4 regions of the Actinomadura sp. genome follow, and region 2 is predicted to be linked to each of the others. Evidence: riboswitches for the same ligand, from Rfam matches in the RefSeq annotation. Region 2 holds a riboswitch; each other region holds the start of a gene.

Region 1 (3,377 bases), on a different contig from region 2:
GGCCGCGTGGTCCCCCTCGCGGATCAGGTACGCGGCGATCGCGGGCATCGGGTTGGCCAGCTCGAAGACCCGCGGGTCGAGCTCGGCCAGGTACGCGGCCGCGAGATCGAGGAAGCGGTCCCGGTAGCCGGCGTCGCGGTCGCGCAGCTCCCGCAGGTAGAGCAGCAGGTCGTGGTTGACGAACTTCACGTCCTTGGCGCGCCGCAGCTCGTGCGCGCCGCGCAGCGTGAACAGCATGTCGATGCGCCGGTGGATCTCCAGCCGGTCGGCGAAGTTGGCCAGCTCGGCCCGCCGGTTGGAGATCGACGGCGCCGCCGTCCGCTGCCGGACGTGCCAGTGGTAGACGCGGTGCGGGATCAGCGCGGTCCGGCGGGCCGCCAGGTACGCCTCGGCGGTGAACAGCAGGTCCTCGTAGTGCAGCCGCTCGACGAACCGCAGCCCGTGCTCCTCCAGGAAGCCGCGCCGGTACGCCTTGTTGGTCGAGAGCGTGTCGTAGAGCAGGTCGGGGTTCTCGGCCAGGGACCCGTAGACGGCGCTGTTCCGGTAGAGCCACGGATACCAGGGGCGGATGCGCCCCTTCGCGCCCTCGGGGACGTCCAGGAAGATCCGGTCGCACAGCCCCGAGACCAGGTCGGCGCCGGTGCTCTCGGCGGCGGCGAGCAGGTTGAGGCAGGCGTGCCGGTCCAGCAGGTCGTCGCTGTCGAGGAACATCAGGTAGCGCCCGGCCGACGCCTCGATCCCGGTGTTGCGGGGACGGCCGCAGCCGCCGGAGTTGGCCGGCAGGTGCACGGCCCGGACCCGTCCCGGATGCGCGGCGGCGAGCCGGTCGGCGACCTCCCCCGTGCCGTCGGTGCTGGCGTCGTCCACGATCACGGTCTCCACGCCGCCGAGCGACTGCGCCAGCGACGAGGCGACCGCCCGGGGAAGCCGCCGGGCGTCGTTGTAGGCGATCACGACCACGCTGACATCCGGGCGCAGCCGCATGGGCATCCCTCCCGTTCCGCCGGGGACCGAGCCGGGCGCCGCGGGGCGCCGGCCGGACGCGCGTCCGCCAGGGATTCCTTTCCTGGAAAGCCTCAGTGAGGTCCAAGAGGGATCAAAGGCTGTCAACGCTTCGCATTACCCGACTTCACCGGAGACATGGGGGCAGACCGCCCGGAAAGCCCGAAGGCACCCGGCCGGGGAGCCGGGCGCCTTCGGGTGCGGGGAGGGTCAGGAGGCGTAGTCGGGGTAGCCGTAGCCCACGATCTGCGACTTGTCGCGGATCTTCTTCTCCACCTCGTTGTTGCTGTTGCCCTCGATGGTCTTGACCTTGCCGCCGCCGTTGTCCTTCACGACGAGGCCGACGTGGTCGATGTCACCGATGCCGCCCTTGGAGCCGTTCTGCCAGTCGAAGAACACGACGGCGCCCGGCTTGGGCTTGTGGCCCCAGCGGTCGGTCTTCTTGAACCAGCTGGCGTGCTGGACGGTGTAGGCGTCCCAGCCCATGTTCTTCACGCCGGTCTGGGCGCCGAGCCAGGAAACGAACATGTCGCACCACTGGGCGCCGTTGTAGGCCTTGACCGAGAAGCCGCCGTCGCGCTTGGCGGTGGCCTTGGCGTGCGGGGTCGAGACGTACCACTTGTGGAACTTGGTCTGACCGCCCTTGCCCTCGCTGATGCCGACCTGCTTCTGGGCCAGCTTGATGACCTCGGACGGCTTCACGTCGCGCGGCGGCACCTTGTAGCCGGCCTCGCGGGCCTCGGCCGCGCTCGTCTTCGCGGACGTCTGCGAGGCGGCGGCGCCCTTCGCGGCGGCGGCCTGGGCGGGCGCGTCGGCCGCGGCGCTGCCACCGGCGAGGGGGTTCAGCACGGCGAGCCCGACGGCGCCGGCGAGGACGGCCCCGACGGCGGCGCCGACGGCCTTGTCCTCGGACGAGAAGCGGTTGAGCGAAAGTCGATCGAAACGACCGGACATGCAGGGAATCTCCTTGTCTTCCATGGCGCCTACCGGGTTAGCTGACGGATTCGGGCATGGAAGCAGCCCTACGGCGCGGCTCTGGACGCGCCGATTCACCCCTGGAACGTTGGGTCCCCGGCTCCGTCCGGTCGTGGCGACCGGGACGGACTCGGCCTCGCACCGCGGACGCGGTGCTGACTATTCGGATTTGCCTCAGCGACTGGTCTCGGTGAGGGGGGCGCGCATCGTCTGGCGCGCATCGCGTGCGGGTGCCGCTCCGCGATCATCGGCCGCACTGGGCGCGGCCGGCGGCAACGCATGGGGCGCGCTGCGGGATTCGGATAGAAGGTAGCAACCTTCTCAAGAAAAGCAAACCAGGCACAAACCTCGGTTATGCCCGCTCAATGCCCTTCCAAGGATTCACCAACAGCGTCCGGCCCCGGGGTGTTCCCGATCTTTCCCCGACCGGCCCTCAGCCCTTTGCCCATGGGACTTACCGGCCGATGAGCAAAGGGTAAAGAACGCTCACCGGGCGAGGGCCGGCGCCCGGCGGACCGCCGCGCGCCGGCCCTCGCCGCCGGTCACTATGAGTCGTACCTCACACGGGCGCCCCTCGCGGGCGGGCGCGTGGGGTCGGTCACTCGACGAGCAGGGCGAACAGGGTGGTGTCGTCCGCCGCCCGGTCGAACTCCATCCGCGCCAGCACCTCGTCCAGGGCCAGGTCCGGGCGCAGCGAGGAGTCCTGCAGGATCTCGGTGAGGCGGCCGATGCGCTCGTCCAGGTCCGCGTCCCTGCGCTCCACCAGGCCGTCGGTGTAGAGGAACAGCAGGTCCCCCGGGTGCAGGCGGGTGGTGATCGTCGTGTACTGCCAGGGCATCGCGCCGAGCATCGGGTCGCGGACCACCTCCAGCGGCGCCGCCCGGCCCTCCCGCACCAGGATCGGCGGCGGATGGCCCGCGCACGTCCACGCCAGCACCCGGCGGGACGGGTCGAAGTGCGCGACGATCGCCGTGCCCGTGGCGGGCGGGTCCATGGTGCCGACCAGCTCGTTCAGCCAGTCCACCAGCCGTCCCGCCGGCTCGCCCGTGCAGGCGAGGCCGAGCAGCCCGTTCCGGGTCCGCGCCATCGCCGCCGCCGCCGGGAGCCCGTGCCCGGCCGCGTCCCCGATGGCGAACAGCCCCCGGCCGTCCGGCAGCGCCCGGGTCGCGAACCAGTCCCCGCCGATGCGGGCGGTGCTCTCCGCCGCCAGGCTCCGGACCGCCATGCCGAGGCCCGGCAGCTGCTCCACCTCGTCCTCGTCCGGCAGGATCGCGCGGCGCAGCGTCACCGCCACCTTCCGCTCCTGCGCCGTCCGCGCCTGCTGCTTCAGCATCTGCCGGCGGGTCTCGGCGAGCGCCCGCTCCACGCCGCGCCGCCGGGTGATGTCCTGCGAGACGACA
Region 2 (3,377 bases):
GGGCTGCTGCCACTGGGGACCCTGGTACGGGGGCGGGGGGCCGTAGGAACCCTGCCCCTGCGGCGCTCGGTAACGCCGACCACGGTTGGGGGAATCGCTCATTGGGTCAGTCCTCCAGGCGAAGCAACATCCGGGTGTTGCCCAACGTATTCGGCTTGACCCGGTCGAGGTCCAAGAACTCCGCGACGCCTTCGTCGTAAGAGCGGAGAAGCTCCTCGTACACCTCTGGCGCCACCGGAGTCCCGAGGATCGGCTGGAAGCCGTGGCGGCCGAAGAACTCCACCTCGAAGGTAAGGCAGAACACCCTCCGCACGCCGAGTTCCCGCGCGGTGTCGAGCAGCCGGGCGACGATGCGGTGCCCGATGCCGCGTCCGCCGTACCCCTTGTCCACGGCGACGGAGCGGACCTCGGCGAGGTCCTCCCACATCACGTGGAGGGCGCCGCAGCCCACGACGCGACCCGGCTCCCCCTGCCGGACCTCCTCGGCGACCCAGAACTCCTGGACGTCCTCGTACAGCTTCACCGTCGACTTCTTCAGCAGGCGTCGCCCCGACCCGGCGTACAGATCGACCAGCCTGCGGATCTCCTGAACGTCGGCGGTGCGGGCACGCCGGATCACGACCTCCACAAACAGGCGAGATTATCGAACACCTGGTCTTATCGAACGCACGCGTAGGCAGACGTGCCGCGGCCGCCTTCCAAGAAGAACTAGATAGAAACAACTAGGCACGGCTATCGGCGTTCGAAAAGTGACGCGCACCACAGCTCCCCGTTACTGAACGTGCTCGGCGCAACACGCGCCTCGCCGCACGACCTGCGATTTCACCTGTTCTGGTTGGCATCCCTTGCGCGTTCCGTTAGTGTCCATCGCTGACGTCGGCCACCCGCAGAACGGAGGCCGCACCGCCGAGTCCCGCGGGTCGCAACCAGCGCCCCGGGGAGCCGGGGACCCACTTTCGGAGCGTTCGGGGATGCGTCCCCCGGACCGGCGCCGTCAGGGGTGAATCCGCAACGCCGCGGCACTGCCCGCGCATGCTCGCGGACGGGCTGCTCCGGCCCCAACCCGTCAGCTAACCCGGTAGGCGGACGAGGAGAGGAGAATTCGTGCAGCAATCGCGGCCTGCATCTCTTTCACGTTTTCGCGGCCGCGCGGTCACCGTCGCCGGCGCGCTCATCGCCCTGACGGCCGCACCGCACGTCATCGCCCCGCAATCCACCGCCGTCGCGCACGCCGACCCGAAGCCGTCCACCAAGGAGCTCCGGTCCCAGGCGTTCAAGCTCGCCGACCAGCTGGAGCAGCTGACCGAGCAGTACAACGGCCTGAAGGTGAAGCTGGCGCAGTCGCAGCGCGCCGCCAAGGTCGCCGCCGAGAACGCCGAGCGGCAGGAGAAGGCGCTCCAGGCCATCCGCCAGAAGGTCGGCGCGCTGGCCGCGACCAGCTACATGCAGGGCGGCTCCGATCCCACGGTCTCCTTCGTCGCCTCCCAGGACCCGCAGGCCGTCCTCGACCAGGCCGCCACCCTCCACTACTTCGCCAAGCAGGACAGCACCAAGGTCCTCGGGCTCATGCAGGCCATGCAGGCCGCCCAGCGCGCCCGCAAGTCCGCCGAGGCGCGCGCCAAGCAGGTCAAGGACCTGCGCACCAAGCTGGAGTCGCAGCGCAAGAAGGTCACCGCGGCCTACGAGAAGGTGCGCGGCACGATCGTCAAGCGCGACCCGACCCAGCTCGCCAAGCTGCCCGTCATCGGCACCGGCAAGGCCGCGCAGGCGCTGCGGTACGCCATGACCAAGCTCGGCCGCCCGTACGTCTGGGGCGCCGCCGGCCCGAACAGCTTCGACTGCTCCGGCCTGACGATGTGGGCCTACAGGCAGGTGGGCATCAACCTGCCGCACTACACCGGCAGCCAGTGGAACGCGGGAACCCACGTGTCGCGCAGCCAGCTGCAGCCGGGCGACCTCGTGTTCTTCTACTCCGACCTGCACCACATGGGGATGTACGTCGGTGACGGCAAGATGATCCACGCGCCCCAGACGGGTGACGTCGTGAAGATCGTGCCTCTGGCCGGTCGTCCCTTCGCCGGCGCCGTCCGGGTCGCCTAGCGGCCCTTGCCCCGGAACGGCCTTGCCCGGTCACCCGTGCACATGGTGAAGAGACCCATCGGCGTGGGCTTCGAACACCGTCCGCGGCGACGCCTCCTGCAGGGACCTACCTGCCAGGGCGCCGGCGCCGCCGCTGCGGGGTCGGACGGGATTCGACCGTGTTCGCCGCCTGGATCTCTCGGTGACGCTCGCCCGTCCCCTGGCGAGCGTCGGGGTGGAGCCGGCTAGATGAGCTGCCTCCGGGCCGCCCACACCACGGCCTCGATAGGGGTGTTGACCTCCAGCCGGTCGCAGATCGTCCGCAACCGGCGCCGCAGGGTCCGTGCGCTCAGCTCCAGCTTGCGCGCCGCCACATCGGCGGTGACACCGCTCGCGATCTGTGCGAGCAACCGGATCTCCTCCTCGCTCAGCCCGAAATCGTCGGTGCCACGACGTGCGAGTGTGGCTGTTTCCACTCCGTCCTCCCTCGTCCGTGGTGATGACCGCGGGGATGCAGCCGTCCGCTGCACAGGCACGGGTTGGGCCTCTGTACGCGTTGGGTTGCCGGGTCCGGAGCCTTCCGGACTTAGATCATCGGGTTCCTTTTCTGTCTCGCGCGCTTGGCCGGAGGTGGCCGCCTGGCCGATTGCGGGGTCGTTCGGGGGAACTCCGGGTGACGATTCACTCGTTGGTCGTCCGAGGGAGACGGGATGAGATCGCCAGCCATCCGCACCCGTCCCTTCTCGTCGAACTCGCCAGATCTCGCCGCGGACCAAGATCGTGAATCGTTTCAAGCTACGCTTCGGCTCGGAACGCTAGGCGGCCGGATCCGGCCCGTCAAGCGTTGTCCAAATGCGCTACGCGTCCGTTTAGTGACGCTGCGTAGTCGCAGCAGCGGACACATGCCGTGCATAACGCCACTACCTGGGGAAACTCTCCCGGGTCGGGACGAGGAGCGAGTTGCCACAGACCAGTATTCGTGAGGTCGCGAGGCGTGCTGGAGTCTCAGTTGGGACCGTTTCGAATGTCCTAAACCGGCCAGACCTCGTGGCCGAAGCTACCCGTGACCGCGTGCGCGCGGCGATCGAGGAGCTCGGATTCGTGCGGAACGAGTCCGCGCGCCGGCTCCGCCGGGGCCCCGAGCGCACCGCGGGCGAGTTCGGCGACCAGCCGCGCCGGGCCTTCGGCATCGTCGTCGAGGACCTCGCCAACCCGTACGCGTCCGATGTCGCGCGCGGCGCCGAGGCGGCGCTGAACGCGGCCGGCCATGACGCCCTCTGGCTGTCCAGCGACCACTC
Region 3 (3,377 bases), on a different contig from region 2:
GCTCGGGGTGCCGCTCACCGAGGCGGGCCCGATGACCATCGGCGGCGAACCCGCGGAGCCGTCCACCCGCCCGCGCCCCGGCGACGAGGTGCACGTGGCGGCGGTGCCGCGCCCCCAGCCCGTCCCGCTGGAGCCGGGCCAGGACGCGCCGCGCTTCCTGCTGGACGTCCACCTCGGCACGCTCGCGCGCCGCATGCGCCTCCTCGGCCTCGACACCGCCTACCACAACGACATGGACGACCCGGCGCTGGTCGTCCAGGCCAACGAGGAGCGCCGCGTCCTGCTCACCCAGGACCGCGGCCTCCTCCGCCGCCGCGCCCTCTGGGCGGGCGCCTACGTCCGCGGCTCCCGGCCCGACGACCAGCTCCGCGACCTCCTCGACCGGTTCGCGCCCGTCCTGCGCCCCTGGACGCGGTGCACCGCCTGCAACGGCGAGCTCGTCCCGGTCGACAAGCGCGAGGTCGAGGGCGGCCTCGAAGCCGGGACGCGCCGCAGCTACGACGTCTACGGCCGCTGCGCCGGCTGCGGGCAGGTCTACTGGCGCGGCGCGCACGGCGGCCACCTGGAGGAGATCGTCCGGGAGGCGACGCGGCTGGTCGGCGCCGCACGGGACGGCGGCAGGCCGGAGGCCGCCATGACGGAGAGGGGCTGATGGCCATCGCTCTCGTGGTCGTGGGCGCGGCGATCATCGCCGGCGGGCGCCTGCTGAGCGCGCAGCGGGCCGAACCGCCGCACATGGCGGGCGGCTGGGAACTGCCGGGCGGGAAGGTCGACCCGGGCGAGTCCGACGAGGACGCGCTGGTCCGCGAGTGCGACGAGGAACTGGCGATCAAGATCCGGCTCGGCCGCCGCGTCGGCGGCGACTGGACGCTCAGCGAGCGGGCGCTGCTGCGCGTCTGGACCGCCGAGATCATCGAGGGCGAGCCCCGGGCCCTGGAGCACCTGGCCCTCCGCTGGCTGACCCCGCCGGAGTTCTACGACGTCGACTGGCTCCCCGGGGACCGCCCGGTGATCGACCTGCTCGCCCGGGAGCATTTCAGCTGAGGCCCGGCCGCACTCCGGGCGTCGGATCGCGCGGATGAGTTCGGGGGCTTCCTGCCGCGCCGCAGGAAGCCCCCGACATCCGTGGGGGCGCCGCGCCCGTCAGGAGATGCGGTTGGCGCCCGCGTAGTCGGAGCGGTCCGACAGCTTGGAGATTTTCACCACGTCGCCGGTCTGCGGAGCGTGCAGGAACTTGCCGTCGCTCAGGTAGATCCCCATGTGGTGCAGGTTGCTGCCGAAGTACACGAGGTCGCCAGAGCGCAGCTGGCTGCGCGGCACCTTCGTGCCGAGCTGGTAGAGGTCGCCGGTGTAGTGGGGCAGGCCGGGCTTGCCGACCTGGGCGTAGGCCCACACGACGAGGCCGGAGCAGTCGAAGCTGTTCGGGCCGGCGGCCGCCCACACGTAGGGGGAGCCGATCTTGCTGTAGGCCTTGCGGGCCATCTTGGCGGGCAGGCCCGAGCCCTTGATGCTGGCGGTGAGGCCGGTGCGCGGGTCGCGGGCGTGCGTGGTGGAGAGCTTGTCGAGGCGCTTCATCACCTCAGTGACCTTGGCCTTGGCCTGCGCGCGCGCCTTCTTGGCGTCCTCCCACGCCTTCTTGACCTGCGCGGTCTTGGCCTCCGCGGTGCGCTGGGCGGCGTCGGCCCGCTGGATCTGCTTCTGCAGGGCCTTGACGGCGGCGGCCTGGTTCTGGGTGAGGTAGGCGCGCTCGGTCAGCCCCTCGGCGGAGCCGTCGGAGCCGAAGATCGCGTCGGGGGCGCCGGCCATGTAGGTGGCGGCGGCCATCCGCCCGAGCTGCTCGCGGGCCGGGCCGGCCTGGGCGCGCAGCACCTGCGCGTTCTTGGTGGCATCCTGCTCGGCCTTCTGCGCCGCCTTCAGGTCCACCCGGGCCTTGTTGTACTTCTCGGTGAGGATCTCGGCCTCTTCGTTCAGCGCCTTGAGGCTCTTGCGCAGGCCCTTCTCCGTCGTCGGCGTCGGGCTGGGCGCGGTCGCGGCGGCGGCCAGGCGGAGCGGCGGCGCGGCGTGGGCGGCGACGGGGGCGGTGGCGCCGAGGCCGGTCAGGAGCAGGGCGGCGGTGGCGGCGGGCGCGAAGCGCCGCCGCCGGCGGGGGTCCGGTGCCAAGCCGGTGTTCTCCTCTCCTCACGCGCCTACCGGGTTAGCTGACGGGTTCGGGCCAGGAGTCGCCCTACGGCGCACCGCCCTGCGGCGCGTCGATTCACCCCGAGGGTTGGGTCCCCGGTTCTCCCGGCGGGCGGGAGATTCGGCGTGCCGGTCGCAGCCCCGGGGGGTGGGGCTCCGGACGACCGGATCTCGGGCAGATTACAAAGGATGAGCAAAGTTGGCGAATCGGGGCGCGTGTGACCGCGTGTGAAGGGTGGGAGGACGCGGCCGGGATGGGCCGGGCACCGCGGCGCGTAGAATGGAGTGCTGCCGCTTTTCTGCGGCGACTCTCCTGAAACCTCACGCAAGGTAACCCGCATGCCCATCTCCACCCGCGACGACCTCCGGAACGTAGCGATCGTCGCCCACGTCGACCACGGGAAGACGACGCTGGTCGACGCAATGCTCTGGCAGTCCGGGGCCTTCCGCGAGAACCAGGACGTCGACGACCGGGTCATGGACTCCAACGACCTGGAGCGCGAGAAGGGGATCACGATCCTCGCGAAGAACACCGCCGTCCGGCACAACGGGCTGACGATCAACATCATCGACACCCCGGGCCACGCCGACTTCGGCGGCGAGGTCGAGCGCGGGCTGTCCATGGTGGACGGCGTCGTCCTGCTGGTGGACGCCAGCGAGGGGCCGCTCCCGCAGACCCGGTTCGTGCTGCGCAAGGCGCTCGCCGCGCGGCTCCCGGTGATCCTCGTCGTGAACAAGACCGACCGTCCCGACGCCCGCATCGACGAGGTCGTGGACGAGACGTACGAGCTGTTCATGGACCTCGACGCCGACGAGGACCAGATCGACTTCCCGATCGTGTACGCGTCCGGCCGGGCCGGGCGGGCGTCGCTCGACAAGCCCGCCGACGGGGAGATGCCCGCCAGCGCCGACCTGGAGCCGCTGTTCCAGGTCATCACCGAGACGATCCCGGCGCCGTCCTACGACCCGGACGCGCCGCTGCAGGCGCACGTGACGAACCTGGACGCCTCCAGCTACCTCGGCCGGATCGCGCTGTGCCGCGTCCACGCCGGGACGATCAAGAAGGGCCAGCAGGTCGCCTGGTGCCGGCACGACGGCAGCATCGAGCGCGTGAAGATCACCGAGCTGCTGATGACGGACGCGCTCACCCGCAAGCCCGCCGACGACGCGGGGCCGGGCGACATCATCGCGATCGCCGG
Region 4 (3,377 bases), on a different contig from region 2:
CCAGGACTCCTGGTACGCCTGGGACAGGCGCGGGGAGCCGCCCGCGAACGCGGCCGCCGCAGGCAGCGCGGCCGGGACCCGCCCCGCGGCGACCTCGCGGCGCAGCTCGCCCGCCGCCGACCGCACGCTGATCTTGACGCGCCGGTACCCGACGTAGTCGGCGAAGCCCTCGATGAGCCACAGCGGGGTCCGCCGGTCGCGGGCGCCGCCCATGGCGACGTGGGTCAGCTCGTGGGTGAGGACGACGTCGCGGCCGAGGCCGTTGAGGCGGCCGAAGGTGCCGGGGGAGACGATGACGCGGTCCTCGCCCCGGCCGGCGCCCGCCGCCGGCACGACGGTCGCGAGCGCGGCGATCTCGTCGAGGCTCTGGCCGGGGCCCGCGAGCGCCGACGCGAGGGCCGTGTCCGCGGGGACGAGGGCGACGACCCGCTGCGCCCACCCGCGGCCGACGACGCTCGTGACGACGGGCACGGCGGCGTCCAGGCGCTCGGCGATGCCTTCGAGGCCGCCCGCGTCGCCTATGACGAGGCCGGCGCGGCCCTTCACCACGCTCAGGGGGCCGCCGTCCCAGATGCAGGCGTCGTCGGTGAGCCCGTGGGACGCTCCGTCCCCGACGACCGTCCAGGAGCCCGAGCGCGGCGCCAGGGCGAGGTAGCGGGTGCGGGCCGCGTAGCCCCTGTCGTAGCCGCGCAGCCTGTAGCGCATCTCCGTGCGGACGACGGCGCCCCTCCCGTCCGCCGCCTGGGTGGCGACGACGCGCTCCTGCCAGCCCTCCAGGGGAAGCCTGCGGAGGTTGTCGAACATGCGGGACTGGACGTCCTGGAACGCCCGGGGCGCACTGCCGACCGTGGCGAGGAAGGCGGCGCGGTCGCCGTCCCGCACGGCTCGCGCGCGGTTGGCGAAGAGGGGGGCGGCGGCCTCGGGCGCGAACGCCCCGGCCGCGCCGGACGGATCGCCGCGGGAGGCGCGGTCCCGCGGCGGCGCGCCGCCGCCCGGCCGGGCGCCGAGGAGGCCGGCGCCGCCCGCCAGCAGCGCGGCGGCGCCGCCCGCGCCGAGGGCGAGGACCCTGCGCCGCGACAGGGAGCCCCCGCGCTCCGGACCGTCCTCCATGGCCGCGATCCTATGCAGCCCGCGCCGCCCGGAGCGCCGTCATGACCGGTAGTCGGGGTATCCGTAGCCGACGACGTCGTCGGCCGAGCGCTTCTTGATCTTGACGGCGTTGCCGGTGTTGCCTTCGACGGCCTCGATGGTGTCGCCGTCGATCTTCTTGACCACGATGCCGACGTGCCGGATGTCCTTGACGGCCTTGCCGCCGCTCCACGCGTAGAAGACGATCGCGCCGGGCCGCGGCTCGGTGCCCCAGCGGCCGTGCTGCCGGAACCAGCGGGCGTGGGCGACCGTCCAGGCGTCGATGCCGATCTGGTCGGTGAAGCCGAGCTGCTCGCCGACCCAGGAGACGAACATGTCGCACCACTGCGCGTCGCTGTAGCCGCTGATGGAGCCGCCGTCGCGGGCGACGGTCTCCTTGGCGCGGGCGGTGCCCATGTACCACTTCTGGAACTTGGTCTCGCCGCCGCCGTCCTCGGTGACGCCCACCTGCGACTTGGCGATCTCGATGGCCTCCTCGGCGGTGGGCCGCGCGTCCCCGGACTTCCCGGGGGCGGCCGCCTTCGGCTTCTTCACCGGCCCGCCCCGCGGGCGCTGGCCGTCCGGGCTCTTCCCGGGCTTCCCGGGGGCCTTCTCCGCCGTCCGGGCCGATCTGTCCTTGGACGCGCCCTTGGACGAGCCGCCGGCGGCCTTCTTCGCCGTGGTGACGCCGGCCGCCGCGGCGGCCGCCGGCGCGGAGGCGAACGGCAGGACGGACGCCTGCGCGGTGGCCGCGGCGGTGCCGAGCACGGCGGCGCCGACGAGCACGCCGCCGGTCGTCCGCCAGGTGACGGACAGGGTGGAGGGCTTGCGGTGCTTGCCCGCTGTCTTCTTGCGATGTGCGCCTGGCACGGGGGGACATCTCCTCGACTTCCATGCCGCCTACCGGGTTAGCTGACGGGTTCGGGCGTGGAAGCCGCCCTACGGCCGCCCATGGCGGGCATGCCGATTCACCCCGAAAAAGGACACGATGGGTCCCCGGCTCCGCGTCCGGGCGCGCGTGTGCGCGCGGCGGACCGCGGACTCGGCGGTGGCGTGCCGGAGGGCACGCCGGTTCGGATGGGGGCTCCGCGGGACGGGGGCGTCCGCGGAGTGCAGTGTGCTCGGGCGTGGCCGCGCGTCGGGCGGCCACGCCCAGGCAACGCTGCGGAACTCACTCCTTCGTTCTTCCAGACGCCTACCGGGTTAGCTGACGGGTTCGGGCGTGGAAGTGGCCCTACGGCGGGCTCTACCGGAACGGGGCCGGGAGAGACGCACCGATTCACCCCGGGTGCCGGAATGCCCGTCCGGGAGGTCTCCCGGACTCCGGCGGTGTGGGTCCCCGGTTCCGCGTTGACGCGGACTCGGCGCTGCCGCTGCGTTCCTGGGGGCGAGATGGGGCCCGGCGCGGGACCTGTCTCCCGCGTGCGAACGAGCGGCTCCTGATGTTGTGCGCGGACGCCGGCCGTTGCCGGGGCGTCCTGGGGGCCTGACCCGCGAGGACCGCCGTGGCTGCGCTCTCAGCGCCATGCACGCCGTGAGCGTGCGCACGGTGGCCGGGCCGGCCGCGGTCCGGGGGCGGACCGCCGCGGCACCGTCCGGTGCCGCTGGACGGCACGTGGATCGTGTCGCCCGGGGAGGGAGGACGGCGCGTGGCTCGCGCCGCCGGTACGCGGCGGCTGGATGCGCCGCGTGGGACCGAGGCGCCTGGTGGGCGCCGCGGGGCCACGGCGTCTGGAGGGCGCCGGGGTGGTGACAAGGTACCAAAGCCCCAACAGAAGGCAAACCCCCCCAAAATCAACAACGGACCAGGTCAGACCTGGTCCGTCGTCGGGGAGAGCTCCGTCACACCCGCGAGGGGCGTGCGGGGCGGGGCGTCAGGGGCGCCCGGCGCCGTAGTAGTTGCTCAGGTAGTAGCCCGAGGTGATGCTGACCACCTCGACGGTCTTGCCGGTGCGCGGGGCGTGGATCATCTTGCCGCCGCCCACGTACATGCCGACGTGGCCGAGGCCGCTGAAGAAGACCAGGTCGCCGGGCTGCAGGTCGCTCTTCGCCACCCGCTTGGTCGCGGCGTACTGCGAGTTGGTCGTGCGGGTGATGTTGACCCCCGCGGCCGCCCACGCCTTCATCGTGAGGCCGGAGCAGTCGTAGGAGTTCGGGCCCTCGGCGCCGTACTGGTACGGCTTGCCGAGCTGCGCGTAGGCGAAGTCGAGCGCCTTGCGGGCCGGGCCGCTGGCCGGGCCGTTGTAGGT

The links. Region 2 has a riboswitch for cyclic di-AMP ahead of ACIWVC_RS28680 (NlpC/P60 family protein). Riboswitches for the same ligand answer to the same signal wherever they lie in the genome.
Region 1: it holds a riboswitch for cyclic di-AMP, as region 2 does, so the genes downstream of both, ACIWVC_RS31280 (CHAP domain-containing protein) here and ACIWVC_RS28680 (NlpC/P60 family protein) in region 2, are expected to answer to the same signal.
Region 3: it holds a riboswitch for cyclic di-AMP, as region 2 does, so the genes downstream of both, ACIWVC_RS21650 (NlpC/P60 family protein) here and ACIWVC_RS28680 (NlpC/P60 family protein) in region 2, are expected to answer to the same signal.
Region 4: it holds a riboswitch for cyclic di-AMP, as region 2 does, so the genes downstream of both, ACIWVC_RS04340 (CHAP domain-containing protein) here and ACIWVC_RS28680 (NlpC/P60 family protein) in region 2, are expected to answer to the same signal.

The regions. Positions count from the first base shown of each region.
Region 1 covers NZ_JBIQHY010000149.1:2,328-5,704, reverse strand. The annotation lists gene ACIWVC_RS31285 (CDP-glycerol glycerophosphotransferase family protein) at 1-984, opposite strand, end outside; gene ACIWVC_RS31280 (CHAP domain-containing protein) at 1,213-1,956, opposite strand; cyclic di-AMP (ydaO/yuaA leader) riboswitch at 1,968-2,105, opposite strand; gene ACIWVC_RS31275 (SpoIIE family protein phosphatase) at 2,576-3,377, opposite strand, start outside.
Region 2 covers NZ_JBIQHY010000119.1:12,982-16,358, reverse strand. The annotation lists gene ACIWVC_RS28690 (RDD family protein) at 1-102, opposite strand, end outside; gene ACIWVC_RS28685 (amino-acid N-acetyltransferase) at 107-628, opposite strand; cyclic di-AMP (ydaO/yuaA leader) riboswitch at 921-1,101, shown strand; gene ACIWVC_RS28680 (NlpC/P60 family protein) at 1,105-2,100, shown strand; gene ACIWVC_RS28675 (LuxR C-terminal-related transcriptional regulator) at 2,325-2,555, opposite strand; gene ACIWVC_RS28670 (LacI family DNA-binding transcriptional regulator) at 3,040-3,377, shown strand, end outside.
Region 3 covers NZ_JBIQHY010000067.1:16,280-19,656, reverse strand. The annotation lists gene ACIWVC_RS21660 (Mut7-C RNAse domain-containing protein) at 1-652, shown strand, start outside; gene ACIWVC_RS21655 ((deoxy)nucleoside triphosphate pyrophosphohydrolase) at 652-1,044, shown strand; gene ACIWVC_RS21650 (NlpC/P60 family protein) at 1,144-2,160, opposite strand; cyclic di-AMP (ydaO/yuaA leader) riboswitch at 2,168-2,315, opposite strand; gene typA (translational GTPase TypA) at 2,518-3,377, shown strand, end outside.
Region 4 covers NZ_JBIQHY010000006.1:100,279-103,655, reverse strand. The annotation lists gene ACIWVC_RS04345 (hypothetical protein) at 1-1,110, opposite strand, end outside; gene ACIWVC_RS04340 (CHAP domain-containing protein) at 1,150-1,998, opposite strand; cyclic di-AMP (ydaO/yuaA leader) riboswitch at 2,010-2,153, opposite strand; cyclic di-AMP (ydaO/yuaA leader) riboswitch at 2,306-2,505, opposite strand; gene ACIWVC_RS04335 (NlpC/P60 family protein) at 3,003-3,377, opposite strand, start outside.